DNA from 2 places in the Microbispora sp. H10836 genome. Region 2 is predicted to be linked to the other one. Evidence: predicted binding sites of a transcription regulator. Region 2 holds the regulator's gene; the other holds the start of a gene.
What was found. Region 2 encodes HspR, which represses chaperone genes until heat shock. Its sites were predicted from a motif close to ANTTGAGTCNNNNNGACTCAANT; they were not measured.
Positions count from the first base shown of each region.

Region 1 (7,390 bases), on a different contig from region 2:
CGAGCCCTTGAACGTGTCCTCGATGTACTTCTTCACGTCGGCGCCGGTCAGCAGCTCGATCAGCGTCTTCACCCGCGGGTCGCTCTCGCGTCCCTGGGCGACCACCAGGCCGTTGGCGTACGGGTTGCCCTCGGCCTTCTCCAGCACCAGCGCGTCCGAAGACGGGTTGAGGTTCGCCTCCAGCGCGTAGTTGCCGTTGATCACGGCGGCGTCCACGTCGTCGAGCGAGCGCGGCAGCTGCGCGGCCTCCAGAGGGCGGAAGGTCAGGTTCTTCGGGTTGCCGGTCACGTCGCGCTCGGTCGCGGCGGTGCCCACGCCGTCCTTCAGCGTGACCACGCCGTTGTCGGCGAGCAGCTTGAGCGCCCGGCCGAGGTTGGTGGCGTCGTTGGGCACGGCGACCGCGCCGTCCTGCGGCAGCGACGCGAGGTCCTTGACCTTCTTGGAGTACAGGCCGAGCGGCTCGAGGTGCACCGGGGCGACGAAGCTCAGCTTGGTGCCCTTGGAGGCGTTGAAGTCGTCCAGGTAGGGCTTGTGCTGGAAGTAGTTGGCGTCGAGCTGGCCGTCCTGGAGCTGTAGGTTGGGCTGCACGTAGTCGCTGAACTCGACGATCTCCAGCTTCAGGCCCTTCGCGGCGGCCAGGTTGTCGGCCACGTACTTGAGGATCTGCGCGTGCGGCACCGGGCTCACTCCCACCTTGAGCGGGGCCTGCGCCGCCGCCGTGCCGGAGGTGGAAGTGGCCGCGGTGTCCGGGGACGAGGACCCGCAGGCGGACAACACGAGCGCGGCCACGGCGGCGATGACGAGGCCGAGCGTTCTACGCATGAGACAGGACTCCTTCATGGGTTAACGGTGGGAGATACGACGGGCGACGGCGTCGCCCGCGGTCTGCGCGAGCTGCACCACGACGACCAGGACGACCACGGTGACGACCATGAGCGTGGTCTCGAACCGCTGGTAGCCGTAGCGGACGGCGAGGTCGCCGAGGCCGCCGCCGCCGATCACGCCGGCCATCGCGGAGTAGGAGATGAGCGTGACCACGGTGACGGTCAGCCCGGCGACCAGGCCGGGCAGCGCCTCGGGCAGCAGGACGCGTGTCACGATCGTCACCCGGCCCGCCCCCATCGCCTCGGCCGCCTGCACGACGTCGCGGCCCACCTCGCGCAGCGCGGTCTCGACCAGCCGGGCGAAGAAGGGCACCGCGCCGATCGTGAGAGGGACCACCGCGGCGGCGGTTCCGATCGTGGTGCCGGTGAGCACGCGGGTCACCGGGATGACCGCGATCATGAGGACGATGAAGGGCAATGACCGCCCGACGTTGACGACCAGCCCGAGCACGCGCCGCACGACGGGCGCCGGGAACAGCCCGGCCCGGTCCGTCCCGGCGAGGCAGACACCGAGCGGGAGCCCGAACAGCACGGTGAACAGCGTGGACCAGCCCACCATCACCGCGGTCTGCCCGGTCGCCTCCCACAGCAGGGGGCTCATCTCCGACCAGGTCATCGGTCCTCCTCCGGCAGCAGGCCGCGCTCGCGCAGGTGGGTGAGGGCGTCCGCCGCCCCGGCCCCGGTGATCCGCAGCCGCAGCCGGCCCGCCGGGGCCCCCGCGACCTGCTCGACCGCGCCGCCCACCACGGCGACGTCCACGTCGTACGCCCGCGTAAGACGCGACAGCAGGGTCTGGTCCGCGGCCACGGCGACCGTCACGGTGCCGGGCTCGGCGGGCGGCAGCGGGAACAGCTCGGCGACCAGGCGTGATCCGGGCGTGGCGAGCAGGTCGGGGATGCGGCCCGCCTCGGCGATCCGCCCATCGCTCATGATCGCCGCCGAGTCGCAGACGGCCTTGATGACGTCCATCTCGTGGGTGATGAGCAGGATGGTCAGCCCCAGCTCCCGGTTGAGCCGCCGGAGCAGCGCCAGGATCGACTGGGTCGTGGCGGGGTCGAGCGCGGAGGTGGCCTCGTCCGACAGCAGCACCGACGGCTCGGCGGCCAGGGCCCGCGCGATGCCGACCCGCTGCTTCTGGCCGCCGGACAGCTGCGCGGGGTAGGCCCCGGCGCGGTCGGCCAGGCCCACGAGGTCGAGCATCTCCGCGACGCGCCGGGCCCGGGCGGCCCGGCCGACGCCCATGACCTCCAGCGGGAAGGCCACGTTGCCCGCCACCGTGCGCGACGACAGCAGCGCGAAGTGCTGGTGGATCATGCCGATGCGCTGCCGGGCGCGGCGCAGGTCGGCCGCGCCGAGGGCGGTCAGCTCGCGCCCGTCGACGGTCACCGTGCCCTCGTCGGGGCGTTCGAGCAGGTTGACGCAGCGCAGCAGCGTGCTCTTGCCTGCGCCGCTGCGTCCGAGCACGCCGAAGACCTCGCCCTTGCCGACGTGGAGGTCGACGCCGTCAAGCGCGACGACCTCGCCGTAGGCCTTGCGCAGGCCGGTAACCGTGATCACTTGCTGTCCTTCGAAGACGTGATCCGGCGCAGGATCAGATCGGGCAGCGGGGAGAGCGTCATCGTCGAGTGCCTTCGTGGGAGGGGTGTGGGAGGACGGGCCTTCAGGCCCCGGGACACCCTCGCTTTGGCGGGTTGACCAGGTTCGATACGCTCACGAACGGCTGCAACGGGGGAAAGCTATCCCTTATTCCCTACCGGTAATGTGTCCTCAATCACAGAGGCCCGCGCCTCCGGGACGGAGACGCGGGCCGGGTGCGAGAAAGGTCAGGCGACCGCCTGCCGGGCGACCGTCGCCGGGGTGAGGGCCAGGTCGAGGACCTCGCGGACGTCGCTCACCGCGTGGACGGTGAGGTCGGCCAGCACCTCGGCCGGCACGTCGTCCAGGTCGGGCTCGTTGCGGGCCGGGATGAGCACGGTCGTGATCCCCGCCCGGTGGGCGGCGAGCAGCTTCTGCTTCACCCCGCCGATCGGCAGCACCCGCCCGGTGAGGGAGACCTCCCCGGTCATCGCCACGTCGGCGCGGACCGGCCGGCCCGACAGCAGCGAGGCCAGGGCCGTGGTCATCGTGACACCGGCCGACGGGCCGTCCTTGGGCACCGCCCCCGCGGGGACGTGGATGTGCACCGACCTGTCCTTGAGCGAGCCGACCGGAAGCTCCAGCTCCGCGCCCCGCGACCGGAGGAAGGACAGCGCGATCTGCGCCGACTCCTTCATCACGTCGCCCAGCTGGCCGGTCAGGGTCACGCCGGTCGCGCCGGTCTCCGGGTCGGCCAGCGACGCCTCGACGTAGAGGACGTCACCCCCCGCGCCGGTCACCGCGAGGCCGGTCGCCACGCCCGGCACCGCCGTACGCTGGCGCGCCTCCGGCAGGGACGACTCGGGCACGTGACGCGGCCGGCCCAGGTAGGAGACGAGATCGTCGGCCGACACCGTCACCGGGAGCCCGGCCTCGCCGAGGGCGACGTTCGCCGTCACCTTGCGCAGGATGCGGGCGATCGAGCGCTCCAGGGAGCGGACGCCGGCCTCGCGGGTGTACTCGCCCGCCAGGCGGCGCAGCGCCGCCTCCTCCACCGTCACCTCGTCGGCGGTGAGACCGGCCTTCTCCAGGTTGCGCGGGAGCAGGTGGTCGCGGGCGATGGCGACCTTCTCGTCCTCGGTGTAGCCGTCGAGCGTGACGATCTCCATGCGGTCCAGCAGCGGCCCGGGCACCTGCTCGAGCACGTTGGCCGTGGCGAGGAACAGCACGTCGCTCAGGTCGAGCTCGACCTCCAGGTAGTGGTCGCGGAACGTGTGGTTCTGCGCCGGGTCGAGCACCTCGAGCAGCGCCGCCGTCGGGTCGCCCCGGTAGTCGGCGCCGACCTTGTCGATCTCGTCGAGCAGCACGACCGGGTTCATCGAGCCCGCCTCGCGGATCGCCCGGACGACGCGGCCGGGCAGCGCGCCCACGTACGTGCGCCGGTGGCCGCGGATCTCCGCCTCGTCGCGGACGCCGCCGAGGGCGACCCGGACGAACTTGCGGCCCATGGCGCGGGCGACCGACTCGCCGAGCGAGGTCTTGCCGACTCCGGGAGGCCCGGCCAGCGCGAGGACCGCGCCGCTGCGGCGGCCGCCGACCACGCCGAGGCCCTGGTCGGCCCTGCGCTTGCGGACCGCGAGGTACTCCACGATGCGGTCCTTCACGTCGTCCAGGCCGGTGTGGTCGGCGTCGAGCACCGCGCGGGCACCGGCGATGTCGTAGGAGTCGGTCGTGTGGACGTTCCACGGCATGTCGAGCACGGTGTCGAGCCAGGTGCGGATCCAGCCGCTCTCGGGCGACTGGTCCGAGGCCCGCTCCAGCTTGCCGACCTCCTTGAGCGCGGCCTCCCTGACCTTCTCCGGCAGGTCGGCGGCCTCGATGCGGGCGCGGTAGTCCTCCTCCTCGTCCGTGGGGTCGCCGTTGAGCTCGGAGAGCTCCTTGCGGACGGCCGCGAGCTGCTGGCGGAGCAGGAACTCGCGCTGCTGCTTCTCCATGCCCTCCTGGACGTCCTTGCGGATGGTCTCGGCGACGTCCATCTCCGCGAGGTGGTCACGGGCCCAGCCGACCAGCTTGTCGAGACGCTCGGCCGGGTCGTCGATCTCCAGCAGCAGCAGCTTCTGCTGGATGGTCAGCCAGGGCGCGTACCCCGAGCTGTCGGCGAGGTCCGCGGGGTCCTTGATCTGGTTGACGGCGTCGACGACCTGCCACGCGCCCCGCTTCTGCAGGATCGTGGTGGTCAGGGCCTTGTACTCCTTGGCGAGCTCCTCGGCCCTGGGCCCGGCCGCGACCGGCTCCAGCACGGTCGCCTCGACCCACAGGGCTGCGCCGGGGCCGGTGGTGCCGGTGCCGACGCGCATGCGGTCGACGCCACGGACGACGGCCGCGGGCTCCCCGCCCGGCAGCCTGCCGACCTGTTCCACGACCGCGCTCACCCCCACGGGTCCGTAGCGGCCGTCTATGCGGGGCACCAGCAGGACCGTGCTCTCGCCGTTCGCGCGCGCCGCGTCGATGGCCGCGCGAACCTCGGAGTCCGACAGATCGAGGGGCACGACCATGCCGGGCAGGACGACCTCGTCGTCGAGCGGGAGGACGGGAAGGATCTGGGACATCAGCACTCCAGTAGGTTGAGTTATGTCGGCTCAACTAACAGGAGTCCGATCCTGTTCCCTGTTCTGCGCCAGTTCGCTGTGAGCGATCGTAATTGTGTAATCGCCGCTGATGGCGGGGCGAGTTCAGGCACCCGACGCAGACGGTTCACACGCACATGAGCAGCGTGTCCGGGTGGGCGGAGACGATCCCGCCATGAGGGTCACACGCATGTCCACCCTGGTGGCGGCCGCGCTCGCCGTACCGCCCGCCATGGCGGCCTCACCGGTCTCCGCACGGACCTGTCCCTCGTTCCTGGCCGTGGCCGCGCCGTACGCGGCCGTGCGGGGGCACGTCACGAACCTCGGCCGCGAGCGCGGCACCGACCGGTTCGGCGCGGCACTGGCCGCCGGCGACCTCGACGGTGACGGCGACGGCCGGGGCGAGATCGCCGTGGGCGCCCCCGGCGACGGCGGCCTGCGGTACGGCTCGGGCGTGGTGACGATCCTCGACCCGCTCCGGCGGCACGCCGGGATGTACACGCAGGAGAGCCCGGATGTGAAGGGCGCCGGCGAGAAGTGGGACGCCTTCGGCGCCGCGCCCGCCGCCGGGGACTTCGACGCCGACGGGCGCGACGACCTCACGATCGGCGTGCCCGGGGAGGACGCCGACCAGGTCATCGCCGGCACCCGGAAGGGCGGGCTGACCCGCCGTCACGACACGCTGCTCAAGGGGCTCAAGGGCTCCGGCTTCGGCGCGTCGGTCATGGTCACGGGCGACCGGCTCCCGGTCGGCGCGCCGGGAGCGGGCGAGCTGACCCTGGTCGCGGGCAGGGTGCGCAAGGGGTCGTACCCCGGGGTCGTCCCCGGCGCCGCCCGCACCGTCGTCAGGGGCGGCCGGAGCGACCTGTTCGGCTACACGCTTGGCTGAGACCGGAAGGCCGGCCCTCCGGAGAAGAGCGCATCGTCCGATATTTGTATCAAGCAGTTGCCACAAGCGGCCGGACCGAGGCATGATTTGTATCACGCGGTTGATACAAAGGAGTCGGTGTGGGCCCGGTGATCCCCCTTACCTTCGCGGCGCTGCTGGTGCTGGTCGCCGGACTTCTCGCTGTACTGATATCGCTGAGTCGCGTGGTCTCGGTGCCGGCCGGCGGCGACCTGTCCGTGCTGCGCGTGACCACGACACGGCTCCTCCGGGCGCGGCTTGCCGGGCTGCTGGCGGGCCTCGCGGCCTCCTGGTCCGTGTCGAGCTGGGACGGCCTCGGCCGGGGGCCGATGCTGGCCGCCCCCGTCCTGGGCATCGGCCTGCTTCTGGGCACGTTGGCGGGAGAGCTCTCCGCGCCGCGCCCTCACGGGCCGATCCGAGGTGCGTCACTGGAGATCAGAAGGGCGCGTGACTACCTGCCCGGATTCTCGACCCGGCTGGCCGGCGCTCTCACGCTGGTGACCGTCCTGCTGCTGTCCGTCACATCCGTCACCGCGAGCGCCGACGACCTGGGGCGTGCAGGGCGGGCGCTGGCTATGACCAGCCCCGACGGCACGGTGCGCAGCGCGACCACTCCGTGGCCCGGCTGGTTCTACGCGTGGCCCATGCTGGCCGTGCTCGCGGCCGCGTTCCTGCTCTCCGCGTTGGTGATGCACCGCGTCGTGCAGCGTGGACGTCCGGGCCTCGACGCGGCGGCGCGAGCCGTGGACGACGTGCAGCGCGCCCATACCGCTCGCGTGGTCACCGCGGCCTACGGCCTCTGCGTGGCCCTGCCGCTGGCCGGTGTGGCGGTCGTCGCCGCGGAAGCTCTCTTCCGGCAGCGCGATTTCGCGGGCTGGAGCGCGCCCGCGGCGTTCGGCCTCCTGGGGATCGCGGTCTTCGCCGCGGGCTCGGCCACCTGGTACCTGGCCGAGCTGCTCTCGCGGCCGACGATCAGGGCATCATGATCGAGGTCGACGTCACCAGCCCCTCACCGCCGTACGAGCAGATCCGGGCACAGCTCGCAGAGCTGATCAGGTGCGGAGTGCTGGCCGTCGGCAGCCGGCTCCCTCCGGTTCGCCAGCTCGCCGCCGACCTCGGCCTGGCGGCGGGCACGGTGGCGCGAGCGTACAAGGAGCTGGAGCAGGCCGGATATGTGAGCGGTAAGCGCGGTGGCGGCACCCGAGTCCTGCCGCAATCCGACCCTCGGACGGCGCGCGCGGAGCTGATCAGGGGCCACGCCCGCGCCTACCTCGCCGAGGTGGCCCGCCTTGGTGGATCCGCCGAGGAAGCGATCGCCGCCCTGTCCGATGCGGCCGCGGCCATCCACCCGGCCGAGCACGCCACCGGCGGGCCCGGCCGGGCTACGGCTGAAGCGC
Region 1 covers NZ_JABBWU010000006.1:173,686-181,075, reverse strand. Annotated here, with positions in the region: gene HHX30_RS14010 (MetQ/NlpA family ABC transporter substrate-binding protein) at 1-822, opposite strand, end outside; gene HHX30_RS14005 (methionine ABC transporter permease) at 844-1,500, opposite strand; gene HHX30_RS14000 (methionine ABC transporter ATP-binding protein) at 1,497-2,441, opposite strand; gene lon (endopeptidase La) at 2,708-5,068, opposite strand; gene HHX30_RS13990 (FG-GAP repeat protein) at 5,262-5,975, shown strand; gene HHX30_RS13985 (hypothetical protein) at 6,104-6,979, shown strand; gene HHX30_RS13980 (GntR family transcriptional regulator) at 6,976-7,390, shown strand, end outside.
Region 1: the regulator HspR is predicted to act here: its motif matches at 5,082-5,104, upstream of lon (endopeptidase La).

Region 2 (7,390 bases):
ACCTCGGCCTCACCCGAACAGCCGGACGGTTCCCCCACCGGTGCCGAGGCCGGCCACGGCTCGCCCGCGCCCGCCTCGCCGTCCGGCGCCCCGAGCGGCGCCCCCTCTCCCGTGACCCCGGCAGGGCCCACCCTGAACCCGCGCAAGGTGCCGTGGGAGAGCGCCACTCCCGCCGCCGACGGCCGGTCCCTCGACGTGGTGTGGTGGTCGGGCGTGGAGCCCTGCAACGTGCTCGACCACGTCGAGGTGACCGAGACGGCGCGCGAGGTCACCGTGACGCTGTACGAGGGGCAGGACCGGCGCTCGCCCGACGCCATGTGCATCGCGATCGCGATACTCAAGACCACGAAGGTGCAGCTCAAGGCACCCCTCGACGGCCGGAAGGTCGTGGACGGCGCCAAATAGGCCTGGCGACGGGCAACCTGAGCGCCGCCTGCCGCGAAGCAGCGCGGACGCCTCGCGCTGCGTTCGCGATGATGGGAAGAAATCCGCGCGTCCCAGGGTTGAGCCTCATAGACTCAAGCTGTTTGACAGAACCCCGACCGGGGGCCCAGTATTTGAGTCTGACCGACTCAACTTTGACTACAAGGACGTACTCATGGCACGTGCGGTAGGTATCGACCTGGGGACGACCAACTCCGTCGTCTCGATCCTCGAGGGCGGCGAGCCCACGGTCATCGCGAACGCCCAGGGCTCGCGGACCACGCCGTCCGTGGTCGCGTTCGCGAAGAACGGGGAGGTTCTCGTCGGCGAGGTCGCCAAGCGGCAGGCGGTGACGAACGTCGACAGGACCATCCGCTCGGTCAAGCGCCACATGGGCACGAACTGGTCGATCGAGATCGACGGCAAGAAGTTCACGCCCCAGCAGATCAGCGCGTTCGTCCTGCAGAAGCTCAAGCAGGACGCGGAGGCGTACCTGGGCGAGAAGATCACCGACGCGGTGATCACCGTCCCGGCGTACTTCAACGACGCCCAGCGGCAGGCCACCAAGGAGGCCGGCCAGATCGCGGGCCTCAACGTGCTGCGCATCATCAACGAGCCCACCTCCGCGGCCCTGGCCTACGGCCTGGACAAGGATAAGGACCAGACCATCCTGGTCTTCGACCTCGGCGGCGGCACCTTCGACGTGTCCCTGCTCGACGTCGGCCAGGAGGACGGGCACGGGTTCGTCGAGGTCAAGGCCACCAGCGGTGACAACCACCTGGGCGGCGACGACTGGGACCAGAGGGTCGTCGACGAGCTGGTGACCCGCTTCAAGAACGCGCACGGCGTGGACCTGTCCAAGGACAAGATGGCCCTCCAGCGCCTGCGCGAGGCGGCCGAGAAGGCCAAGATCGAGCTGTCGGCCCAGACCGAGACCACGATCAACCTGCCCTACATCACCGCCTCCTCCGAGGGCCCGCTGCACCTGGAGGAGAAGCTCACCCGGGCGGAGTTCCAGCGGATCACCGCCGACCTGCTCGAGCGCTGCAAGGGCCCGTTCAACCAGGTCATCAAGGACGCGGGGATCAAGGTCGCCGACATCGCCCACGTGGTCATGGTCGGCGGCTCCACCCGCATGCCGGCCGTGTCCGACCTGGTCAAGGAGCTGACCGGCGGCAAGGAGCCCAACAAGGGCGTGAACCCGGACGAGGTCGTCGCCATCGGCGCCGCGCTCCAGGCCGGCGTCCTCAAGGGCGAGGTCAAGGACGTCCTGCTGCTCGACGTCACCCCGCTGAGCCTCGGCATCGAGACCAAGGGCGGGATCTTCACCAAGATCATCGAGCGCAACACGACGATCCCGACCAAGCGCTCGGAGGTCTTCACCACGGCTGAGGACAACCAGCCGTCGGTGCAGATCCAGGTCTACCAGGGCGAGCGTGAGATCGCGGCGTACAACAAGAAGCTGGCCACCTTCGAGCTGACCGGCATCGCCCCGGCCCCGCGCGGCATCCCGCAGATCGAGGTCACCTTCGACATCGACGCCAACGGCATCGTGAACGTGTCGGCGAAGGACCTCGGCACGGGCAAGGAGCAGTCGATGACCATCACCGGCGGCTCGGCTCTGGGCAAGGACGACATCGAGCGCATGATGCGCGAGGCGGATTCCTACGCCGAGGAGGACAAGCAGCGCCGCGAGGAGGCCGAGGTCCGCAACAACGCGGACGCCCTGGCCTACCAGACGGAGAAGTTCCTCCGCGAGAACGACGAGAAGGTCCCGGCCGACGTCAAGACCGAGGTCAACGACTCGCTCGCCGAGCTGAAGAAGGCGCTGGAGGGCACCGACGTCCCCGCCATCCGCACCGCCGCCGAGAAGCTCGCGACCGTCAGCCAGAAGATGGGCTCGGCCATCTACGCCCAGTCGCAGGCCGGCGCCGAGGGCGCCGCGGCCGGCGCGGGCGCGGGCGCGGAGGGCGCCCAGGCGAAGGCCGACGAGGACGTGGTCGAGGCGGAGATCGTCGACGACGAGCGGGAGGGCGGCCGCAAGTGAGCCCGCGTGAGAACGGCGCCCAGGAGGAGCCGGTGATCCGCGACAACCGCAAGATCGACCCGGAGACCGGCAAGGCCCGCGACTCCGCCGGGGACGCCGAGGCGGCCCCCGGGGACCAGGGGACGGAGACGGCGACGGCGCCCGCCGAGGGGTCCGCCAGGGACCTGCTCGCCGAGCGCACCGCCGACCTCCAGCGGCTCCAGGCGGAGTACAGCAACTACCGCAAGCGGGTCGATCGCGACCGGATCGCCGTCAAGGAGCAGGCCGTCGCGAGCGTGCTCACCGAATTGCTGCCGGTGCTCGACGACATCGGTCGCGCACGCGACCACGGCGAGCTGACCGGCGGCTTCGCGAAGGTGAGCGAATCGCTGGAGGCGACTCTCGGCAAGCTGGGCCTGACCGCGTACGGCGCGAAGGGCGACCCCTTCGACCCGACCGTGCACGAGGCGCTGATGCACAGCTACTCGGCGGAGGTGAGCGAGCCGACGTGCGTCGAGATCCTCCAGCCGGGCTACCGGGTCAACGACCGGATCCTGCGGGCCGCCCGCGTGGCCGTCGCCGAGCCGAGCGAGGAGGCGGCGCCGGAGGAGACGGCGGCCGGCTCCGGTGAGTCCGGCGGGCCGGACGAGAACTGAAACCGCGGAGGTCTCTCCCGATCGGCGAAGATCGGGAGAGACCCGCGAGGGCACCCGCGACGACAGCCGCGGGATCGCCCGCGGGACCACTGATTGACTCCCCCTTTCGTGCGAAGGAAGCGATAGATGAGCACCAAGGACTACTTGGAAAAGGACTACTACGCCGTCCTTGGTGTGCCCAAGACCGCGAGCGCCGAGGAGATCAAGAAGGCGTACCGCAAGCTCGCCCGGCAGTACCACCCCGACGCCAACCCGGGGAACAAGGAGGCCGAGGAGAAGTTCAAGGCGGTCTCCGAGGCGTACGACGTGCTGTCCGACGTCAAGCGGCGCAAGGAGTACGACGAGGCGCGCACCCTGTTCGGATCGGGTGTGGGCGGCTTCGCGGGGGCGGGCGGACCGCGCGGTGCCGGGGGCGGCTTCAACTTCGACCTCGGCGACCTGTTCGGCGGCTCGGGGTCGGGCGAGCGGATCGGGGACCTGTTCGGGGGGCTGTTCAACCGGGGCGGCGCGGGCACGGGCACGCGCACGACCAATGCCCGGCCCCGGCGCGGCCAGGACGTCGAATCGGAGGTGACGCTCGCCTTCGGCGAGGCGGTCGACGGCACGACCGTGTCACTCCGGCTCACCAGTTCGGCCGCCTGCACCGCCTGTGGCGGCACGGGGGCGAAGGCGGGCACCACGCCACGGGTCTGCCCGACCTGCGAGGGAACCGGGGCGGCCAGCCGCAACCTCGGCAACTTCGCCTTCTCCGAGCCGTGCCGCGACTGCCGCGGCCGGGGCCTGGTCGTCGACGACCCCTGCCCCGTCTGCGACGGCAGCGGGCGCGGCAAGAGCACCCGTACGATTCAGGCCCGCATCCCGGCGGGGGTCGGCGACGGCCAGCGCATCAGGATCAAGGGCAAGGGCGCGCCCGGTGAGAACGGCGGCCCGGCCGGCGACCTCTACGTGCTGGTCCACGTCAAGCCGCACCCCGTGTTCGGGCGCAGCGGGGAGAACCTGACCGTCACGGTCCCCGTCACCTTCCCCGAGGCCGCGCTCGGCGCCGAGATCAAGGTGCCGACCCTCCGGGGGATGCCGGTGACCCTGCGCATTCCCGAGGGGACGCCCAACGGGCGGACGTTCCGCGTGCGCGGCAGGGGGGCCTCCCGCAAGGACGGCACGAAGGGCGACCTGCTGGTCACCGTGCAGGTCGCGGTGCCCCAGAACCTCGACGACAAGGCTCGCGCGGCCCTCGAGGAGTTCAGGAACGCCACGGAGGGCCCGGACCTTCGCGAAGAGCTCATCAAGCAGGCCAGAAGCGAGTGAGCCGATGGATGCCAGGTTTTTCGACATCTCCGACGACACACCTGTTTATGTGATCTCCGTAGCCGCCCAGCTGTCCGGGCTGCACCCGCAGACGCTCCGCCAGTACGACCGGCTCGGGCTCGTCAGCCCCGGTCGTACGGCCGGGCGGGGGCGGCTGTACTCGACAAGGGACATCGTGCTCCTGCGCGAGGTCCAGCGGCTCTCCCAGGAGCACGGCATCAACCTCGCCGGAATCAAGCGCATCCTCGAACTCGAAACCGAGAACATGCGCCTGCGCGAGGAGGTCACCCGGCTCAGGGGTGAGCTCACGATGTTGCGGGCACTGGTCCGCTACGAACTGCCACCTGCCTGACCGGCGAATCGAGGCATTCACATATGGACTACAAGTTCACGCAGAAGAGCCAGGAGGCCCTGTCCGCGGCCGTCCGGCGCGCCGCGGCGGACGGCAACCCCGAGGTCGCGCCCGCCCACCTGCTGACGACCCTGCTGGCGCAGAACGGCGGCATCGCCGGGTCGCTGCTGCAGGCCGTGGGGGCGGACCCCCGGCGGCTGCGCACCCAGGCGGAGGAGCTGCTCGACCGGCTGCCCAAGGCGCAGGGCTCCACCGTGAGCGCGCCGTCCAGCTCCCGTCAGCTGCACAGCGTGATCAACACCGCCGCCCAGCGGGCCAAGCAACTCGAGGACGAGTACGTCTCGACCGAGCACCTGCTGGTCGGGCTCGCCACCGACGGCGGGCCGGTCGCCGATCTGCTGAAGGCCACGGGCGCCACCCCCGACGCGCTGCTCGAGGCGTTCGAGAAGGTCCGCGGGCACGCCAGGGTGACCAGCGAGACCCCCGAAGACACCTTCCAGGCGCTGGAGAAGTACGGCGTCGACCTCACCGAGCGGGCGCGGTCCGGCAAGCTCGACCCGGTGATCGGCCGCGACAGCGAGATCCGCCGGGTCATCCAGGTGCTGTCGCGCCGCACCAAGAACAACCCCGTGCTGATCGGCGAGCCCGGTGTCGGCAAGACCGCCGTGGTCGAGGGCCTCGCCCAGCGGATCGTCGCCGGCGACGTGCCCGAGAGCCTGCGCAACAAGCGCCTGGTCGCGCTCGACCTCGGCGCGATGGTCGCGGGCGCGAAGTATCGCGGCGAGTTCGAGGAACGCCTCAAGGCCGTGCTCAACGAGATCAAGGAGAGCAACGGCCAGGTCGTGACGTTCATCGACGAGCTGCACACGATGGTCGGCGCGGGCGCCGCCGAGGGCGCGATGGACGCCGGCAACATGCTCAAGCCCATGCTGGCCCGCGGCGAGTTGCGCATGATCGGCGCCACCACGCTCGACGAGTACCGCGAGCGCATCGAGAAGGACCCGGCCCTGGAGCGGCGGTTCCAGCAGGTCTACGTGGGCGAGCCGACGGTCGAGGACACGATCGCGATCCTGCGCGGGCTCAAGGGCCGCTACGAGGCGCATCACCAGGTGCAGATCTCCGACAGCGCCCTGGTCGCCGCCGCCACGCTCTCCGACCGGTACATCACGGCGCGGTTCCTTCCCGACAAGGCGATCGACCTGGTGGACGAGTCGATGTCGCGGCTGCGCATGGAGATCGACTCGCGGCCGGTGGAGATCGACCAGCTCCAGCGGAGCGTGGACCGCCTCAAGATGGAGGAGCTCGCGCTCGCCAAGGAGACCGACGAGGCCAGCCGCCAGCGCCTGGAGAAGCTCCGCGAGGAACTGGCCAACCGGCAGGAGGACCTCAACGCCCTGGTCAGCCGGTGGGAGCGGGAGAAGGCCGGTCTCAACAAGGTCGGCGAGCTGAAGAAGCAGCTCGACGAGGCGCGCGGCGCGGCCGAGCGGGCCCAGCGCGACGGCGACTTCGAGGCCGCGTCCCGGCTCATGTACGGCGACGTCCCGCGTCTGGAGAAGGAGCTCGCGGAGGCCACCAAGGCCGCCGAGACGGCGGAGGCCGAGGCCGAGCCCATGGTGAAGGAGGAGGTCGGCCCCGACGACATCGCCGAGGTCATCTCCTCGTGGACCGGCATTCCCGCGGGACGGCTGCTGGAGGGCGAGACCGCCAAGCTGCTGCGGATGGAGGACGAACTGGGCAGGCGCCTGATCGGCCAGAGCGAGGCGGTCCAGGCCGTCTCCGACGCCGTACGGCGGGCCCGGGCCGGCATCTCCGACCCCGACCGGCCGACCGGCTCGTTCCTGTTCCTCGGCCCCACCGGCGTCGGCAAGACCGAGCTGGCCAAGGCGCTCGCCGAGTTCCTGTTCGACGACGAGCGGGCCATGACCCGCATCGACATGAGCGAGTACGGCGAGAAGCACAGCGTGGCCCGCCTGGTCGGCGCGCCGCCCGGATACGTCGGCTACGAGGAGGGCGGCCAGCTCACCGAGGCCGTGCGGCGCAGGCCCTACACCGTGGTGCTGCTCGACGAGATCGAGAAGGCCCACCCGGAGGTCTTCGACATCCTGCTCCAGGTGCTCGACGACGGCCGGCTCACCGACGGGCAGGGCCGGACGGTCGACTTCCGCAACACGATCCTGATTCTCACCTCGAACATCGGCTCGCAGTTCCTCGTGGATCCCACGATGGAGAACCATGCCAAGCGCGACGCCGTGATGAACGCGGTGCGGGCCTCGTTCAAGCCCGAGTTCCTCAACCGGCTCGACGACATCATCGTGTTCGACGCGCTGGGCACCGAGGAGCTGTCGCAGATCGTGGACCTGCAGGTCACCCGGCTCGCCCGGCGCCTGTCCGACCGGCGGCTCACGCTGACCGTCACGCCCGCGGCCCGCGACTGGCTCGCGCTGACCGGCTACGACCCGTTGTACGGTGCGCGTCCGCTGCGCCGTCTGATCCAGTCGGCGATCGGCGACCGGCTCGCCAAGGAGCTGCTGTCGGGGACCATCCGGGACGGCGACGAGGTAATCGTCGACTTCGACGAGGCAGGAGACACGCTGACGATCCGGCCCGTTCGGTAAGGTCTTCCCCACC
Region 2 covers NZ_JABBWU010000003.1:70,213-77,602, reverse strand. Annotated here, with positions in the region: gene HHX30_RS07745 (hypothetical protein) at 1-405, shown strand, start outside; gene dnaK (molecular chaperone DnaK) at 599-2,470, shown strand; gene grpE (nucleotide exchange factor GrpE) at 2,467-3,105, shown strand; gene dnaJ (molecular chaperone DnaJ) at 3,232-4,410, shown strand; gene HHX30_RS07725 (heat shock protein transcriptional repressor HspR) at 4,415-4,762, shown strand; gene clpB (ATP-dependent chaperone ClpB) at 4,786-7,377, shown strand.